4 regions of the Nocardia sp. 149-1B genome follow, and region 2 is predicted to be linked to each of the others. Evidence: predicted binding sites of a transcription regulator. Region 2 holds the regulator's gene; each other region holds the start of a gene.
What was found. Region 2 encodes LexA, which represses DNA repair genes until DNA is damaged. Its sites were predicted from a motif close to CGAACANNTGTTCG; they were not measured.

Region 1 (4,723 bases), 940 kb from region 2:
CGGTGACGTCGAGCAGCGTGGACAGGTCGCCCTGCTGGCCGCTGACCGTCACCCCGAGCTCGCGGGCCCGCCGGTCGAGGGCGGCGAGCGCGTCTGGACTGGGGTCGACCACGGTGACCCGGTGCCCGAGCTCGGCGACGCGGACCGCGAAGCCGCCCGTGCCACCTCCGATGTCGAGCACGTCGACCGCTCCGTCGAGCGCGGGGCGCAGCGCATCCCAGACCACCGAGGTGCGGGCGGCACTGCGGCGCTCGCTGGGCCGCTCACCGGGCCGGTCATGAGGCATGCCCCAACCCTAGGGCCCCGGGCGGTACGACGTCCGGGCCGGGCTCACCAGATCGAGTCCGCCCACTCCGGGTGGTCGATGAACGGGTTGCGGTTGTGCTGGTAGTCGGCGTAGATCACGTCGTTGCGGTGCATCTCGAACGCGCTCGGCGGATCCTCGGCGTTCCACCGCAGCAGCACCGAGAGCCGCCCGATGTGCGGGGTGGTCCCGTTCCCGGCCAGGTCGTTGACCTCGAGGTCCGGCCACCCGTCGCCGCCGTCGTAGCGCACCGACATGTAGAAGATCATCCGCGCCACGTCGCCCTTGACCGCGTCGCGCGGCTCCCAGGAGTCCGCGTCCGCGTAGTTGCCTGGGGCCTCGGCATTCTGGGTCCCACCCTCGTCGAAGTCGAGGTTGCCGCGTGCGGAGTTGACGGTGACGTCCTCGGGGCGCAGGTGGTGAAGGTCGGTCCCGGGGCCGGTGGCCGTGCCGAAGTCACCGTGCGACTTGGCCCAGACGTGCTCACGGTTCCACTGGTCGGCCCCGCCACCGTTGTCGCTCGCGGGGAGCGAGAAGCCGCTGTAGAGGCAGATCACGTGGCTGCTGTCCGCGGGGTCGCGATCGGTGACCTTCAGCGCGTTCCAGACCGCGTCGTAGGACAGCTTGGTGACGCCGCTGGAGATGATCGTGTGGAGCGAGGACTCCAACGCGCCGCCGGTCTTGCCGATCGCGGCCGCGTAGTAGGTGGAGTCGTAGGGGCTCGTGCCGCCCGAGGGCGGTGGGTCGGTGGGATTGCTGCCACCGGCGAACGCGAACGCCGTGCCCGAGGTGAGCCCGGGGCGCGAGAAGTACGCCGCGAGCGTGCCGGTGACGTCGATCTGGCGGCCCATCAGCCCGGGGTTGGAGCGCAGCCCCCAGGCCGAGCGGAACGCGCTGGGCACCTGGACGTAGATCATCCGCGAGGTGTCGGTGGTGCCCGCGGTGTCGGCCAGCGCGATCGCGTAGTCGTTGGGGAACCCGGCGGTGAGGACGGTCGTGGACGAGGTCGGCTGGCCCACGACGTAGCCGCGAACGGTGGCCGAGGAGCCGTCCTGAGCGGCCCGTGCGGTCGCTACGCTGATCGGCGTGGCGGCGTCGGCCGGGACCGCGGCGGTGCCGCCGAGGACGAGCAGGACGGCGACGAGGATCCACCGCGCATGGCGGCGCGGCCCGAGAGATTGGCGCATGCGACCAGCCTCGCGGACTTCGGGTCGCCCCGCATCGCGGGAAAACCCTTGTCGTCAGCTCAGCCCGCCCGCATCGCCGCGGCCCGGGAGGGTGCCGAGGAGTGCGGGACCAGTCCGAGCGAGCGCTCGATCACGGCGAGGAACCGGTCGGCGTCGCGCACCAGGTCGTCGGCCTCACGTTCGGACACCGCGCGGGTGGAGCCCGCCTCGGCCGCGGCACGCTTCGCCGCACCGGCGGCGAAGAACCGCGCCCACTCCGCGAGCTCGGGAGCCACCTCGGCGAGCAGCACCCAGGCGTTGCGCTGCGGCCTGCGCCGCGGCGGCTCGGGCTGCGCGCGGGCGGCCAGCAAGGCAGCGGCGGCTCGCAGGGCGGCCACATGTGCGCACGCGTAGCGGGTGGGGACCTCGGTCGCGGAGATCGCCTCGCTTAGCGACTCGGCGGCCCGGGCCAGGTAGGAGTGGGTGGTCGCGGGCAGCGCATAGGGGTTCATCGCAATCCTCTCCGTCGACCCCTCGGCGGTGACCCCTCGTCGAACGACCTGCACCGGCGCACCGGTCCCGGTGGGGACGGGGGTCGAGGTCGCCCCCACCGGGGTGTTCGAACGCACGTTCGAACACCGCAACCGTACACCTGCCTCACCGCCGGTCGTCAAGGCCGGCGGGACGGTGAGCCCGGTCAGGAGCCGGTCAGGAGTCGCTCAGGAGTGGACGTCGGCGTCGAGCGCCGGCGCACCGGTGAACGCGCGGGTGTCGCGGTGCCACAGCAGCGTGGCCGCGACGACGTCCAGGACCAGAGAAGCGGCCGACAGCACGAGGAACAGCACCGGCGGGTCCGCCCGCAGGCTCGCGAGCGTCGCGATCGCCATCAGCACGACCAGTGCACTCAGCAGCACCCGGGCCCAGTTGTGGCCCTGGCTGAAGAACATGAGCAGGACGACGACCAGCATCGCGACGACGACGAACATGGTGATCGCGACGGGGGCGAAGGCCGGCGGTTTGACCGAGCCGACGTCGGCCCGGCCAGAGGCCCAGGACGCGTCCAGGTCGTCGGTGAACACCAACGTCAACAACGCCGTCACGCCACTCAGCGCGATCAGGCCCACCAGCACCCCGATCGCGGCGGTCACCGATCCCGGCCGCTGCGGACTCATCCGCGCTCCTCTCCCCTAGGGTCTCGCTCCATGACCACCGAGCACCCGACGATCACGCGTTTCCGTGACGACCACCGGCGCCGCGGCGGCACCGGTGAGGTCGTCATCCTGCCCGACTCCGTCCACACGGCCGCCCTTGCCGCCGAGGCCCTCGGGTGCGAGGTCGGGGCGATCGCCAACAGCCTGCTCTTCGACGCGGACGGATCACCGGCCCTCATTCTGACCTCCGGCGCCCATCGCGTCGACACCGCGAAGGTAGCCGCCCTGCTGGGTGTGACCAAGCTCAAGCGCGCCGCCCCCGAGTTCGTGCGCGAGCACACCGGCCAGGTGATCGGCGGCGTCTCCCCCATCGGGCACCCGGCGCCGGTGCCGACGTACCTGGACTCCTGGCTGCGTCGCTACGAGGTCGTCTGGGCTGCGGCGGGTCATCCGGCCGCGGTCTTCTCCACGACGTACGACGAGCTCGCGGCGATGACCGGTGCGCCGACGATCGAGGTGGAGTGATGGAGATCTGGCTCAATCCCGCGTGCTCGAAGTGCCGTACGGCGCTCAGCGAGCTCGACGCCGCCGGCGTGGAGTACACCGTGCGGCGCTACCTCGACGACCCGCCGACCGCGACCGAACTGGGTGAGGTCGTCGCCCGGCTGGGCCTGGAGCCCTGGGACGTCGCCCGGCCGAAGGAGGCCCGCGAGGAGGGCATCGACCTGCCCCGCGACGCGGAGCACCGAGACGACTGGCTGGGCGCGCTGGCCGCCCACCCCCGCGCGATCCAGCGGCCGATCATCACCGCAGCCGACGGGACGACCGTGGTCGGTCGCGACGAGGAGTCGCTGCAGCGGGTGCTCGACGCCGAGTCCTGAGCCGGGAGCCACCGCGTCGTGGCTAGGGTTCGGCGCATGGCGCGGGTCGTGGTGGTCGGTGGCGGGTTCGGCGGCCTGGCGTCCGCGCTGCGGCTGGCCAAGCTCGGCCACGACGTCACGCTGCTCGAGCGGTCACCGCAGCTGGGCGGCGCGTTGGCGGAGGTCACCGCCGACGGCTACTCCTGGGACGCGGGACCGACGTACACACTCCTGCCCGCGGTGATCCGCGACCTCTTCCGCAAGTCGGGTCGGCCGGTCGAGCGCGAGCTGGAGCTGGTGCCGCTCGACGTGGTGCGCGAGCACCGGTTCGAGGACGGGACCTCGGTGCGGCTGCCGTCCGGACGAGCCCCGCAGCTGCGGGCCTTCGACGAGCTCGGCGCGGGGCTCGGCCAACGCTGGGTCGACCACGTCGCCTCGTACGCCGAGGACTGGGACGTGGTGCGGCGCGGCTACCTGGAGAACCCCTGGCGGCCCGGCGACCTCCCCCGCGAGCTCGCCGCCCGGCTCGAGAGCCGCGAGACCATGGCCAAGCGGCTCAAGCGCACGTTCAAGGACGAGCGGCTGCGGATGGTGGCTGGGCACCCGTTCGTGGCGGAGGGCCACGACCTGCGCAACGTGCCGTCCTGGCTGGGGATGGGCGCGTACGTCGAGCAGCGGTTCGGGGCGTGGACGGTCGAGGGCGGCATGGCCCGGCTCGGAGCGGCGCTGGTGGCCCGGCTGGCCACCCGAGGGGTGACGGTGCTGACCGGCACGGAGGGCACCGACGTCGTGGTGCGCGACGGCCGGGCAGTCGCGGTCAGCACGGCCGGGGGCGAGATCGACGCCGACGTCGTGGTGTGCGCCGTCGACCCCCGACGGCTGCCCGCGCTCGCGGCGTACGTCGCCCACACGATGCCGGCGATCCCGCCGGTCGTGGTGCACCTGGGGCTCGACGGGCCGGCCCCGGACCTGCCGCACGAGCTGGTCCTGCACGGCGACCCGATGCTGGTCGTGCGGACCGGCGGGCGTGCGCCGGACGGGGGCTCGACCCTGACCGTGCACGGCCGCGGCCGGCTCTCGGAGGACATCCTGCGTGCGCTGGCACGGCACAAGATCGACCTGCGCCCCCAGGTCGTCGCCCGGGTGGACCGGAGCCCGCGCGACCAGGTCGAGCTGTGGGGCGGCTCGCCGATGGGCGTTCTCTGGCAGGGCCGGGCGACGGTGCGCCGCCGGCTCGGGCCG
Region 2 (4,723 bases):
CGGCGGCGCGGGCGCGCGCACCCCCGGCGTGCCCGCCGAGCCGGAGGCCGAGCGACCGGTGGGCGGGCGGCGCGCGGCGCGCTGAGCCACGATCGCCCAGGCGGAGCCGCCCGGCCCTCACCGGTCGGCGAGCCGGCGGACGAACTTCAGCGCCGACCAGGTGTCGTCGACCGCGGCCACCTTGACGTCGACGAACCCGAGCCGCAGGCCGAGGTCGCGCACGACGTCCCCGTCGAGGTCGCTGACGATGCCGAGCGAGCGCTGTGCGGCGAGCTTGGGCCAGCACACCCACACCATGCCGGCCGTGCTCGTGCGCTCGAACAGCGTGGGGAGCCGACCCCTCAGCCCGCTCAGCTTGGTGTGGAAGGTCAGCGTGACATCGGCCGTCGGGGGCAGCCTGCGGACGACCCGGGCACCGCCGAGGTCGCCGAGGTCCACGTCGCCCGGGAGGCCGTCGAGAAGGACGACGTGGGAGTCCTTGATGCCCAGCTTGCGCACCAACGGAGTGCCTGAGTAGCCAGCCGCCATGGCGCGGAGACTAGCGAGATGCCCTGCCGCCGTCCTGGCAACGAGTGCTGCGATCAGGGTCGGGACGCCGCGAGGGGCGGGGCCACCAGGCCCCGCCCCTCGTCTTCCCCGGCTCGCCAGCCGGGGTCGAAGCGGCTGACGATGTCTGTGGTGGTGCTACTCGACGGGCACCAGCAGCCGCTGCCCGGCGGTCACCATGCCCGTGTCGAGCGCGTTGAGGTGCTGGATGTGGTCGACCATCCCCCGCACGTCACCGTCGGCGGCGATCCCGGCCGCGATGTCCCAGAGGGTGTCGCCGGACCCGACCATCACCACGCGGGTGGGCTCAGGGGTGCCGGGCTCGTCGGTGGCGACCGAGCCGCCCGCGAGCACGAAGCCGATCGTGAGGATCGCGAACACCGCGACCACGAGCACCACGAGCCGGCCGCGGCGGGTGAGTCGGACCGAGCCGGGCCGCTCCGGGCCCGCCTGCCGGATCCGGGCGGTGGGGGTGATCGTCATCGTGCTCATCGTGACCTCCTGGGGAAGTGGCGGTCTGCCGTCGGTCGTGCTGTCTCGATGTCAGTTCTAGTGGTGGCCACCGACAGTCCCGCCGGGACTGTCTGGACCGGCCACTCGATCAGACGTTCGATCGAACATGTGTACGACGGTAGAGCACGTGTTCGAACGAATCAAGGCTCGACACGAACATTTGTTCGAAGGCGCCCAGGTCGTCTCCGAGGAGGCCCGAGGGGGCCGAGGAGGTCAGTCCCGACGTGCGATGGCCCGGCGCCCCTGCGCGGCGAACAGGCCGGTGGCCCGGCCGGCGAGGCCAGGAGCGAGCGTGGTCGCGCGGACCAGCCCGCCTCGCCACGCGGGCACCGTCCGCACCACGCGGCCCGCGCCGAGCAGGCCGACGGCCGCCTCGGCCACCTCGTCGACGCTGAGGATCCGGCCGCCCGAGTGCACCAGCGCCGCGCCGAGCCCGCCCGGCCGCTGAGCGTCGAGCATCGCGGTCCGCACCCCGTCGGGGCAGAGCGCGTGGACGCGCACCCGCCGTGGGGTCTCGGCCGCCACCGACATCGACGCGGAGACGATCGCCGCCTTGGTCGCGGCGTACACGCTGTAGCCCGGCACCGGCCCCAGCCCCGCGAGCGAGGCGGTGTTGACCACGTCGCCGCCACGCGGCCCGAACGCCGCGACCGCGGCCCGCATCCCCCACAGCGTGCCGAGCAGGTTGACCTCGACGATCCGCCGCACGACCTCGTCGGAGAGGTCGCCGATCATGCCGTCGTCGCCGACGCCCGCGTTGTTGAACCACGCGGTCAGCTCCCCGTGGCGGCCGGCCGCCACGGCCGTGGCCCGGTGGGCGTCGGGGTCGCGTACGTCGAGCCCGCGGCCCTCCGCGGCGCCGATCTCCTCGGCGCAGCTGCGGGCACCCTCGCCGTCGACGTCGGTGACCACCACGGCGTACCCGCTCCGCACCAGTCGTTCGGCGATCCCGCGTCCGATCCCGCGCGCGCCGCCGGTCACGACCGCGCTCTTCACCCGTGTGCTCATGGGCGCAGTCTGTCCGACACGCCGTTCGAACAGGTGTTTGAACGAACCGGCCGAGATGGCTACGGTGCTCCTATGGCCTCGCCCAAGACCGGCAAGAACGCCGCATCCCGCGCCTCCTCGCGCGTCACCGAGCTGCCCGACGGGCCCCCGGACGCCACGGGGCTGACCCCGCGACAGCAGCGCGTGCTCGCGCACATCAAGGACTCGATCGAGCACCGCGGCTACCCGCCGTCGATGCGCGAGATCGGCGAGGCGGTCGGCCTGACCAGCTCCTCGAGCGTGGCCCACCAGCTCAAGACGCTCGAGGAGAAGGGCTTCCTCAAGCGCGACCCGCACCGGCCGCGGGCCCTGGAGGTGTTCCTGCCCGAGGTGATGGCCGCCCGTCGTTCGATGTCGGGCGCCGAGGAGACCTCGTTCGACGAGACCGGCGTGGGCGACGCCCTCCCGGCCGCACGGTACGTCCCCGTCGTCGGCCGGATCGCCGCCGGCGGCCCGATCCTCGCCGAGGAGCGCGTCGAGCAGGTCTTCCCGCTGCCGCGCGAGCTCGTGGGCGACGGGCAGCTCTTCCTGCTGGAGGTGCGCGGCGACTCGATGATCGAGGCGGCGATCTGCGACGGCGACTACGTGGCGATCCGCCAGCAGCCCACCGCGGAGAACGGCGAGATCGTCGCCGCGATGATCGACGGGGAGGCGACCGTCAAGACCTTCCAGCGCAAGGACGGAAATGTGTGGCTGCTGCCGCACAACCCGGCCTACGATCCCATCGACGGCACCCATGCGACCATCTTGGGTAAGGTGACAGCGGTGCTGCGCCGGGTCTGACGTCCATTCGTGGTCGGGGAAATACCTGAGCAGACCCTGGTGTTATATCCGGGACGATCCGGATGCCACGGGGAGGATGCATGAACAACGCTGGTGCTGTGACGACAGCATCTGCGCTCGCCCGCCCTCGGCCCCTGCCGCGGTGGGTGCGCGGCATCTTCGAGCTCGTGTTGATCCTGGCGCTCTGGGTGATCTACAGCCTGGCCCGCCTGCTCGCCGACACGAACATGCAGCCCGCGCTGCACCGTGCCAACGAGCTGCTGCACGTCGAGAGCGTCATGGGCATCCAGTGGGAGACCCCGCTCAACAAGCTGTTCACCGACCACCGGGTGATCGGCCTGCTCGGCAGCTACTGGTACGCCACCCTCCACTACGTCGTCACCGCCGGCGTGCTGATCTGGCTGTGGCGCCTCGGCGCCGACCGCTACGGTCCCGCTCGGCGGGCGCTGGTGATCGGCACCCTGCTCGGGCTGGCGGCCTACATCTCGCTGCCGACCGCGCCGCCGCGCTTCATCGGCGGGTACGTCGACGTCCTCAGCCTGCACGCCGCCGACGGCTGGTGGGGCGGCGACGCCTCCGCGCCGCGGGGCCTGGGCGGGCTGACCAACGAGCTCGCGGCGTTCCCCTCCCTGCACGCCGGGTGGTCCCTGTGGGTCGCGCTCGCGCTGCAGATCTACGCCTCCCGCAAGTGGGTCCGCGTCCTGGGCTGGCTCTACGCCCTCGGCACGGTGGTCGTGATCGTCGGCACCGGCAACCACTGGGTGATCGACGCGATCATGGGCTGGCTGGTCATCGCGGTCGGCTGGGCCGCCGCCGAGGCCATCGGCCGGATCCCGCTGCGGCGGCTGCTGCGTCTCGACTCACGACGCGAGCCGGCGCCGTACCTCGTCCCCGAGGCGGCCGAGGCGCTCGATGCGGCCGCCGTCCAGGACCAGCTCCAGACTGCTCGGCGCGTGGTCGACGCGGACCAGTGAGCCCGGCCCGGGTGTCCCCCGGGTGAACAGACGGTGCTCACACTCGGCGGTCCGTGCCTCGGCACCGGATCGGTCGTTCACTGAGGCGTGACCGCGCCAGACTCCCCGCCTCCCGTCCACCGTCGTACCGTCCTCGGCACCGCCTCCGCGGGCGCCGCGGCTCTCGTCGTCGCCGCTCCGCTCGCCGGCTCGGCCGAGGCCTGGGGCTCTGCCGCAGACTCCCGTGGCATCGGCGAGCGTCGCGGCCGCGCGTTCCGCCACGGCGTCGCCTCGGGCGACCCGCTCTCCCATGCCGTGCTCATCTGGACCCGGGTCACGCCGACCGCCGCCAGCACCCCCGGCTCGGGCCAGGGGCCGCGCGCGGACGTGGGGTGGGAGGTCGCCACCGACGCCGGGTTCCGGCGGGTCGTGCGTCGCGGGACCTTCCAGACCGGGCCGGCGCGCGATCACACGGTCAAGGTCGACGTCACGGGGCTGGCGCCGGACACCTGGTACCACTACCGCTTCCGGTACGCCGGCACCACCAGCCCGGTCGGCCGCACCCGCACCGCGCCCGCGGAGGACGCGACGCCCGACCACCTGCGGTTCGGGATCGTCTCGTGCGCCAACCTGCAGGCCGGCTGGTTCTCGGCGTACCGCGGCCTGGCCGCGCGTGACGACCTGCACGCCGTGGTGCACCTGGGCGACTACCTCTACGAGTACGGGCCCGGGCAGTACGGCTACGGGATGAGCGACCAGGACATCCGCCCGCACGTGCCGGCCCACGAGATCGTGTCGCTGGCCGACTACCGGCAGCGGCACGCGCAGTACAAGCAGGACCCCGACCTGCAGGCGCTGCACGCGAAGTACCCGTGGATCCT
Region 3 (4,723 bases), 2.4 Mb from region 2:
TCGGGTGGACCACGCGGTCCTCCCAGCTCTACGAGGACAGGCTCCTGCGGCTGGGGTCGCCGCTGTTCCACTTCGGCATGCTCGGGGTGGTGGGCGGCCACATCATCGGGCTGCTCGTGCCCCAGTCCTGGACCGACGCGGTCGGTATCAGCCACGAGGCCTACCACGTGGTGGCCGTCAGCGGCGGACTCGTCGCCGGGGTGATGGCGGTCGTCGGCATGGTCATCCTCATCTACCGCCGGCGTACGGTCGGGCCGGTCTTCTCCGCCACGACCGTCATGGACAAGGTGATGTACGCGTTCCTGGCCGCCGCGATCGTGCTCGGCATGTGGAACACGATCGCCGGCTCGATCATGACGATCGGCGGGGAGTACAACTACCGCGAGGGCGTCTCGGTCTGGTACCGCTCCTTCCTCGCCTTCCACCCCGACGCCTCGCTGATGGCGGACGCACCGATCGGCTTCCAGCTGCACGCGATGGTCGCCTTCGGGCTCTTCGCCCTGTGGCCCTTCACCCGGCTCGTGCACGTGTTCAGCGCTCCGGTCGGCTACCTCACTCGCCCCTACATCGTCTACCGGGGACGTGATGACGACCAGCTCGGCAGCCACAGCCCGCGGCGCGGCTGGGAGCGCACCCGTGTGTGAGCACTGCGGCTGCCGCGGGGTGGAGCCCATCGCCCGGCTGATGGACGAGCACCTCGCGCTGCTCGACCTCGGCGGGGAGATCAAGCGCCACCTCGCCGCCGGCGACCGTCGCGCCGCCTGGGAGCTCCTCGCCCGCTTCGCCCACGAGCTCGACCACCACGTCGACCGCGAGGAGCGAGGGCTCTTCCAGGCACTGAAGGACCAGGGCGACTTCGCCGATGCCGTCGTCGAGCTCGAGGGGGAGCACGCCGACTTCGACGAGCTCATCTCCGAGCTCGGCCTCGACGACGGCGACCTCGAGGCGCAGGTCTACCAGCTGATGGCCCACCTCACCGTGCACATCGACAAGGAGAACCTCGGCATCTTCCCGGTCGCGGTCGTCACCCTCGGCGCCGACGGGTGGAACACCGTGGCCGCCGCCGAGGGTGAGACGGTCACCGGCTGACCGGCGGTGTCCCGGACCGTCCGAGGTCAGCCGCGCGCCGGAGCGTTGGGCGCCGGAGTGTTGGGCGCCGGAGTGTTGGGCGCCGGAGTGCTGGGCGATCCGGAGCTGGCGACTCGAGTGCATCGGAGGGCGCCACTGCTCCTCGCCCAGGGATGCGAGCTCTCAGCCGCGACCGGCGCATCCGCGCTCGCGCCGAGAGGAGCGGTCAGGTCACAGCGGGCGGCCAGCGCTGGTCGAGCACATCATGACCGACCCGCACGGTGGGAACGCGCTGGACTGACGCGAGGGGTGCATGCGCTCGAGGAGACGCGGTCACCGTGGGCGCGTGGTTGCGGCGGCGTGGTTGCGGTCCGCGGTGGGGCTGGGGGTGCGCTGGGGCCCGGGTGCTGTGGTGGAGGTCGAGAACCTCGTCGGTCTATGTCCTTCGGGTGAAGGCGACCTTTCCGTTGGGGAGGTAGGTGGTCTCGTAGTCGGGGTCGTGTGCTCTGGTGTGGTGGTGGGGGCAGTAGAGGCGGGCGTGGGTGATGTCGGTGCGACCGCCGGATGCCCAGGGTGGGTCGTGGTGGGTGTGGCAGCCGCCGGGTGGGGTGTCGCAGTCGTCGGAGGTGCAGCCGCCGTCGCGGATGCCGAGGGCGATCCTTTGGGCTTTGGTGTGGAAGCGGCGGGTGCGGCCGAGGTCGAGGATCTCGGAGGGTCCGCCGAGCACGGCGGGGAGGATCCCTGCCTCACACGCCAACCGGCGGGCTTGGCCGGGGGAGATCACGGCGCCGGTGTCGAGGACCCCGGGCTTGAGGCCGTCGGTGAGGGTCTCGACCGGGATGGTCACGACGACGGTGGCGTTGACGCCGCCGGCGTGGGGGAGCTTGTCGGCGGGGTAACGCTCGATCAGCTCGACGAGCGCTTGGCCCATCCGTTCCGGGCTGGGCTTGCGTTCCCCGAGGTGGCCCTCGACCGCGGCGCGGTGTTTGGGGGCCGCGATTGCGAGGAGCTGCTTGCGGAGCATCTGCCCCTGGACGGTGGGCAACGCGAAGGTGCCGCGGGTGATGCCGTCGGGGTCGTCGTGCATCGTCAGGCGGGTGGCCTGGGCGGCGACTCGTTCCTCGGCCTGCAACAGCTTGGCCTGGTGGGCGTCGGCTGCTTCGGGGTCGATGACGTGCAACAGACCCTTGCCGAGGTGGCGTAGCGCGATGGCGTCGAAGTGGGCTGCCTGCCCGACGAGGTGTTCCTCGGCCTGTTGCACCAGGTCGGGGTCGAGGTGGTCGGGGAGGTCCTCGACGGCGCGGATGATGACCCGGGCCTGGTCGACCAGCAGGTCCCCGGTCTTCAATCCTGCGTGGACGACCGGGTGGTGCTCGAGGCCGGTGGCGAGGCGGGTCTTGCGATGGGCCTCGGTCCTCGTCATGCGGGTGGCGTGGGCCCACCAGTTCGCCACCGACGTCGCGCCGACCTGCTCCGCCACGCCGACAGCGCCGGCGTGCGACGCGACCCGGGCTTCGAGCTCCGCGATACGAGAAGCAGCGCGGGTGACCTCGGTCAGCGTGTGGGCGGTCTCGTCGGTGCCCATGGACCACAACGACGTACCAGAGATGTCGTCGAGGAGGGCGTGGAGATCGGTGACGGCGCGGCTGACCCGGTGTGAAGGGTGTGCTTGTGCGGTCATCGCCACTCCCGAGATGAAGTCGTGGCGACAGTCTACCGAACACGTGTTCGAGTTGTCAATGACCGGATTCGACTCGTTCTGGCGGGGTGGTTTCGAGGCTCGGGCCTAGCGGCCCTCGCGCCTCAACCACCGTGCTGCGAGGCGGCGGTCCGAAGGTCGGGAGGGGGCCGTGACCGCGGCGGACCTGTCCCGCTTTGCTGCCAACGACGGCGACCCCCGACGACCTGAAGCCGACCTACACATCGAGGTGGACGCGTGGGCTGCGCGGGTCTCGACAGGCTCGACCAACGGAGCACGGGCGGCCCTTGCGCCTCAACCACCGTGCTGCGAGGCGGCGGTCCGAAGGTCGGGTGGAGGCCGTGGCCGCGGCGGACTTGTCCCGCTTTGCTGGCACGAGACGGCGACCCCGACGACCTGAAGCCGACCTCCACATCGAGGTGGGCGCGTGGGCTGCGGGGGCCTCGACAGGCTCGACCAACGGAGCACGGGCGGCCCTCGCGCCTCAACCACCGTGCTGCGAGGCGGCGGTCCGAAGGTCGGGTGGAGGCCGTGACCGCGGCGGACCTGTCCAGCTTTGCTGCCAACGACGGTGACCACCGACGACCTGAAGCCGACGTACATATCGAGGTGGGCGCGTGGGCTGCGGGGGCCTCGACAGGCTCGACCAACGGAGCACGGGCGGCCCTCGCGCCTCAACCACCGTCGTCGAGGCGGCGGTCCGAAGGTCGGGTGGAGGCCGTGGCCGCGGCGGACCTGTCCCGCTTTGCTGCCACGAGACGGCGACCCCGACGACTTGAAGCCGACCTCCACATCGAGGTGGGCGCGTGGGCTGCGGGGGCCTCGACAAGCTCGACCGACGGCGGTCGGGAAGCCGGGAGCCGACGGCGAGCGAAGCGCGCCGTACCCGCTTTGCTGCTACGAGACGGTGACCACCGACGACCTGAAGCCGACGTACACATCGAGGTGGGCGGTTGGGCTGCGGAGGTCTCGACAGGCTCGACCGACGGCGGTCGGGAAGCCGGGAGCCGACGGCGAGCGAAGCGCGCCGTACCCGCTTTGCTACCAAGAGACGGCGACCCATGAGGACCTGAAGCCGACGTACATATCGAGGTGGGCGGTTGGGCTGCGGGGGGCTCGACGAGCTCGACCAACAGCGACGAGCTCGTCGAGCGCGACTGCGGTGGTGCTGACGGGCGGAAGACCGTGGCGGCAGCCCGGGGGAGACGGTCACGGGCTGACCGCCGTCACCCTGCGGCAGTCAAGGGTGATCGGACCTGTCCATCGCCTTCACCAGGGCGGTGCGCACGACCACGTGGGGAGAAGGCGGAAGCTCCGCCGACCCGAACCATCCGATCTGGTCGTGCTCCTCGTGGGCGATGTTCGCCGGGGTTCCGAGCCAGCGAGGCACCCACCAGGCGCTGAGGAGTGTCATGACGTCGGTCTGTTCGGGTGTGGGGTCATCGGTGATCTCCGTTCTCGGGGTGGCCGGTCGGTCGGTCCGGCCGCGACTCGGCGAGCACGGCACGACGTTCGCGGTACTCCTCGGGGCCGATCTGGCCCTGCGCGAACCGCTCGTCGAGGATCCGCCACGGGTCGGCGGAGGTGCCCGGTGCCGACGGCCGACCGCGACCGGTGTCGCGGAACAGCAGCACGACGGCGCCCACCACCAAGACCCAGAAGGCCAGCATCGCCAGCGTCATCACCAGCCAGCCGGCTCCGTTACTTCCGTCGTGGTACCAACCCATCATGGTCGTTCGCCTCGCGATCGTCTCGGGTCCTTCCAGGATGCGCGCGGTCCGGTCGGGAGCCGGTCGAGATCGCGTGAAGGTTTGCTGAAGATCCCGGCGAAGGCCCGCTCGGCCGGACGAAGCGACGGCTCGGGCTGTCACGATGAGGTCCATGGCAGCCGGATGGCGGGCGATGGTCGTCGAGGACGAGGTGGAGCTGGCGGCGCTGCTGACCAGCTACCTCGAG
Region 4 (4,723 bases), 2.0 Mb from region 2:
CTGCGTCGAGATGTGCATCGGCTTCAGGCCGATTGTGGTCGCCGTCGTTGGCAGCAAGGCGGGACAGGTCCGCCGCGGTCACGGCTTCCTCCCGGCCTTCGGACCGCCGCCTCGACGACGGTGGTTGAGGTGCGAGGGCCGCCAGGCGCGAGCCTCGAAACCGCCGAAGCCCACCCACCTGCGTCGAGATGTGCATCGGCTTCAGGCCGATTGTGGTCGCCGTCGTTGGCAGCAAGGCGGGACAGGTCCGCCGCGGTCACGGCTTCCTCCCGGCCTTCGGACCGCCGCCTCGACGACGGTGGTTGAGGTGCGAGGGCCGCCAGGCGCGAGCCTCGAAACCGCCGAAGCCCAAGCGCCCGCGTCGAGATGTGCATCGGCTTCAGGCCGATTGTGGTCGCCGTCGTTGGCAGCAAGGCGGGACAGGTCCGCCGCGGCCACGGCCTCCTCCCGGCCCCCTGACCGCCGCCTCCCCGCGCGGTGGTTTCGAGGCTCGTCGCTGGGGCTCCTCGCACTGAACCGCCCCGGGGTTTCCGGATACTTCGTGTGGTGTCTCTACCCGGTCGGGAGGAGACGGTTTCGTGCAGCGTAGTGAACTTCCTCGGCCTGGATGGGTGTCAGGTCGTCGATGGATTCGTGGGTGCGCTCGGTGTTGAACCAGGTGACCCACGTCAAGGTGGCGAGCTCGACCTCCTCGACGTCGCTCCAGGGGCCTTCGGGGCGGATGAGCTCGGTCTTGTAGATCCCGATCTGCGACTCGGCCAGGGCGTTGTCGTAGGCGTCACCCACCGAACCCACTGAGGCATCCACGCCGGCCTCGATGAGGCGATTGGTGAACGCGAACGAGGTGTACTGGCTGCCGGCGTCGGTGTGGTGCACCAGCCCGGTCAGGTCGCCGACACCGTCACGGTCGCGGGTCCACAGGGCGTGCTCGAGGCAGTCGAGGACCAGATGGGTGGTCATCCGTGTGGCTGCCCGCCAGCCCACGATCCGGCGTGAGAAGACGTCGAAGACGAAGGCCACGTAGACGGTGCCGGACCAGGTCGCGACGTAGGTGAAGTCCGCGACCCAGAGCCGGTTCGGGGCCGGTGCGGTGAAGTCCCGGTCGACCAGATCGGCCGGGCGCGGGTCGGCCGGGGCGGGGATCGTGGTGCGGACCTGTTTGCCCCGCAACGCGCCCGTCCAGCCCTGGGCGGCCATCAGCCGTTCCACGGTGCACCGGGCCACGTCGTGGCCTTGTGCACGCAAGTGCAGCCACATCTTGCGGGCACCGAACCTGGCACGGAACCGGTGCTCACGCGCGACCCGGATCAACGCGACGATCTCGGCGTCACGCAGGGCGCGCTTCGAGGGCGCCCTGGTGCGGGCCTCGTAGTAGGTCGACGGAGCGATCTTGGCGCCGTGCTCGGTGAGCACCCGGCAGATCGGCTCGACTCCGTACAGGTCGCGATGCTGGTCGATGAACTCGATCAGAACCGGGGTTGGCGGTCGAGCTCCGCCGCGAAGAAAGCCGAGGCCGACTTCAAGATCTGGTTCGCCCGCTCGAGCTCAGCGACCTTCTTCTTCAGCTCCCGGATCTCAACGATCTCCTCGGTCGTCTTGCCCGGACGAGTGCCCCCGTCGACCTCGGCCTGACGCACCCACTTGCGCAGCGTCTCTGCCGAACCAAGCCCGAGCTGACCAGCGATCGCACGGATCGCCTGGAACTCAGTGGGGTACTCACCCTGCGCCACCGACTCGGCCACCGCCCGCACCGCGCGCTCACGCAGCTCCCGGGGGTACTTGCTGGGACGTGCCATGACTTCATCCTCTTCCAACTAATGAAGTCTCCGGACATCCCGGGGCGGTTCACACCTCAACCACCGACCTCCGGTGGTTGAGGTGCGAGGGCCGCCAGGCCCGAGCCTCGAAACCACCCCGCCGGAACGAGTCGACTTCTGCTCCTTGACAACTCGAACACCTGTTCGTTAGACTGTCGCCACGACTTCATCTCGGGAGTGGCGATGACCGCACAAGCACACCCTTCACACCGGGTCAGCCGCGCCGTCACCGATCTCCACGCCCTCCTCGACGACATCTCCGATACGTCGCTGTGGTCCATGGGCACCGACGAGACCGCCCACACGCTGACCGAGATCACCCGCGCTGCTTCTCGTATCGCGGAGCTCGAAGCCCGGGTCGCGTCACACGCCGGCGCTGTCGGCGTGGCGGAGCAGGTCGGCGCGACGTCGGTGGCGAACTGGTGGGCCCACACCACCCGCATGACAAGGACCGAGGCCCACCGCAAGACCCGCCTCGCCACCGGCCTCGAGCACCACCCGGTCGTCCACGACGCGCTGAAGATTGGGGACCTGCTGGTCGACCAGGCCCGGGTCATCATCCGCGCGGTCGAGGACCTCCCCGACCACCTCGACCCCGGGCTGGTGCAACAGGCCGAGGAACACCTCGTCGGGCAGGCAGCCCACTTCGACGCCATCGCGCTACGCCACCTCGGCAAGGGTCTGTTGCACGTCATCGACCCCGAAGCAGCCGACGCCCACCAGGCCAAGCTGTTGCAGGCCGAGGAACGGGTCGCCGCCCAGGCCACCCGCCTGACGATGCACGACGACCCCGACGGCATCACCCGCGGCACCTTCGCGTTGCCCACCGTCCAGGGGCAGATGCTCCGCAAGCAGCTCCTCGCGATCGCGGCCCCCAAACACCGCGCCGCGGTCGAGGGCCACCTCGGGGAACGCAAGCCCAGCCCGGAACGGATGGGCCAGGCGTTCGTCGAGCTGATCGAGCGTTACCCCGCCGACAAGCTCCCCCACGCCGGCGGAGTGTCCGCCACCGTCGTCGTGACCATCCCGGTCGAGACCCTCACCGACGGCCTCAAGCCCGGGGTCCTCGACACCGGCGCCGTGATCTCCCCCGGCCAAGCCCGCCGGTTGGCGTGTGAGGCCGGGATCATCCCCGCCGTCCTCAGCGGACCCTCCGAAGTCCTCGACCTCGGCCGCACCCGCCGCTTCCACACCAAAGCCCAGAGGATCGCCCTCGGCATCCGCGACGGCGGCTGCACCTCCGACGACTGCGACACCCCACCCGGCGGCTGCCAGACCCACCACGACCCACCCTGGGCATCCGGCGGGGTCACCGACCTCAAACACGCCCGGCTCTACTGCCCCCACCACCACGCGCGGGCGCACGACCCCGACTACGAGACCACCTACCTCCCCAACGGAAAGGTCGCCTTCACCCGACGCACATAGACCGAAGACCTGGAAGCCCTCACCACAGCACCCGGGCCACCGCGCACCCGCAACCCGACCGCGGACCGCAACCACGCCGCCCCAACCACCAGGAAGCGGGACCACCCGCGCGCCCGCACACCGCTCGACCACCGCCACCCCGCGCAGGCCATCACGCGTCGACCACCGGCGGCCTCGGTGCGCGGAACGCGTCAAGGGCAAGTCCGGCGAACCGCTCCGCGGCCTTGACGCGCGCGGGACCGGGCACGGCCGCCAACCCGCGTCCGGCGAGTAGCACGAGCACCAGGTCGTCGATGATGAAGTCCCGACGCAGCTCGCCAGCCGCTTGAGCCCGACGCGCGAGCGAATCGAGGGCGCCCAGGAGCTCGCGCCGGTGGCCGGCGATCGCAGCGGCATCGGGCTCAGTCGACATGAACGCGTCGACGAATCCGCGATTGAGGACGTTCAACGCAGTGAGCCGGCGTACGACAGAGGCGAACCCGCGCCAGGGGTCGGTGTCGGCACACCCGTCGGTCACGATCTCTCGACAGGTCCGCAGCTCGAGTTCGAACACCTCCTCGACGAGGACCTGCTTGGTGGGGAACCTGCGATACAGGGTCGCTGGTCCGACCTCGGCACGACGGGCGATCTCGCGCATGCCGACGTCCAGGCCGCGCTCGGACAACGCCTCCCGCGCCGCCACCAGGATCCGCTCACGGTTGCCCTGGGCATCCGCGCGGAGCTTCTGAGGCATCTCCGACCCCATGCTCCTCACTTCCGTCATGTGGACGGGAGCGTCCCCTAACGTCGTGACGGTACCCCGCAGGTGAGGAGACCCCGTGAAGGCAGTGGTGATCGAGGAGTTCGGGGATCCGAGCGGCATGACGGTGGTGGACGTTCCCATCCCGGCTCCGCCGCGCGGTCACGTCCTGGTCAGCTCCGAGGCGATCGGCGTCGGCGGTGTCGACGCGGCCATTCGCCGAGGCACGCTCGGCTCGGGGTTCCCGCGTGGCATGGTTCCGGGCGGGGAGGTGGCAGGGGCGGTCACCGCGGTCGGAGCCGGCGTCGACCCGGCATGGATCGGACGTCGTGCGTGGGCCGGCACCGGCACGTCCGGTGCCTACGCTGAGCACGCTGTCGCGCCCGTGGACGAGCTCGTGATCATCCCGGATGAACTCTCTCCCATCCAGGCGGTGACGCTCGGCAGTGCGGCGACGGTCGCCCACTTCGCCCTCGAGCACGCACGTCTCGTTGCGGGCGAGTCACTCCTCGTGCGCGGCGCAGCCGGGAGCATCGGCCTCTCGACCCTGCAGATCGCCGTCCGCCGCGGGGCCGGCCGCATCGCGGTGACCACGTCGTCGGTCGAGCGCGGCCAGCGTCTCAGGGACTTCGGCGTGACCGACATCCTGGACCGCGCCGGCAACGGCAGCCCCGGTGCGCCCGGGTCGTTCGATGTCATCATCGACGTCGTCGCCGGGCCCGACGTGCCCTCGTTCATC

Region 1: AC3ANS_RS08200 (SAV_6107 family HEPN domain-containing protein) is a predicted target of LexA. The motif match lies at 2,091-2,104, and genes of this name have one in related genera.
Region 3: AC3ANS_RS16680 (HNH endonuclease signature motif containing protein) is a predicted target of LexA. The motif match lies at 2,786-2,799, and genes of this name have one in related genera.
Region 4: AC3ANS_RS18720 (HNH endonuclease signature motif containing protein) is a predicted target of LexA. The motif match lies at 1,951-1,964, and genes of this name have one in related genera.

What each region holds. Positions count from the first base shown of each region.
Region 1 is NZ_CM173233.1:1,712,200-1,716,922, reverse strand. It holds gene AC3ANS_RS08210 (methyltransferase) at 1-286, opposite strand, end outside; gene AC3ANS_RS08205 (endonuclease) at 331-1,491, opposite strand; gene AC3ANS_RS08200 (SAV_6107 family HEPN domain-containing protein) at 1,551-1,982, opposite strand; gene AC3ANS_RS08195 (hypothetical protein) at 2,190-2,642, opposite strand; gene AC3ANS_RS08190 (YbaK/EbsC family protein) at 2,673-3,146, shown strand; gene AC3ANS_RS08185 (ArsC/Spx/MgsR family protein) at 3,146-3,502, shown strand; gene AC3ANS_RS08180 (phytoene desaturase family protein) at 3,539-4,723, shown strand, end outside.
Region 2 is NZ_CM173233.1:773,710-778,432, reverse strand. It holds gene AC3ANS_RS03770 (hypothetical protein) at 1-85, shown strand, start outside; gene AC3ANS_RS03765 (DUF3052 family protein) at 118-528, opposite strand; gene AC3ANS_RS03760 (LysM peptidoglycan-binding domain-containing protein) at 685-1,038, opposite strand; gene AC3ANS_RS03755 (SDR family NAD(P)-dependent oxidoreductase) at 1,273-2,067, opposite strand; gene lexA (transcriptional repressor LexA) at 2,140-2,889, shown strand; gene AC3ANS_RS03745 (phosphatase PAP2 family protein) at 2,988-3,863, shown strand; gene AC3ANS_RS03740 (alkaline phosphatase D family protein) at 3,951-4,723, shown strand, end outside.
Region 3 is NZ_CM173233.1:3,490,435-3,495,157, reverse strand. It holds gene narI (respiratory nitrate reductase subunit gamma) at 1-644, shown strand, start outside; gene AC3ANS_RS16685 (hemerythrin domain-containing protein) at 637-1,089, shown strand; gene AC3ANS_RS16680 (HNH endonuclease signature motif containing protein) at 1,505-2,749, opposite strand; gene AC3ANS_RS16675 (hypothetical protein) at 4,008-4,181, opposite strand; gene AC3ANS_RS16670 (SHOCT domain-containing protein) at 4,207-4,497, opposite strand; gene AC3ANS_RS16665 (response regulator) at 4,670-4,723, shown strand, end outside.
Region 4 is NZ_CM173233.1:3,906,292-3,911,014, forward strand. It holds one part of gene AC3ANS_RS18715 (IS3 family transposase) at 553-1,508, opposite strand; AL1L pseudoknot at 1,381-1,509, opposite strand; one part of gene AC3ANS_RS18715 (IS3 family transposase) at 1,508-1,796, opposite strand; gene AC3ANS_RS18720 (HNH endonuclease signature motif containing protein) at 2,001-3,245, shown strand; gene AC3ANS_RS18725 (TetR/AcrR family transcriptional regulator) at 3,397-3,978, opposite strand; gene AC3ANS_RS18730 (zinc-binding dehydrogenase) at 4,064-4,723, shown strand, end outside.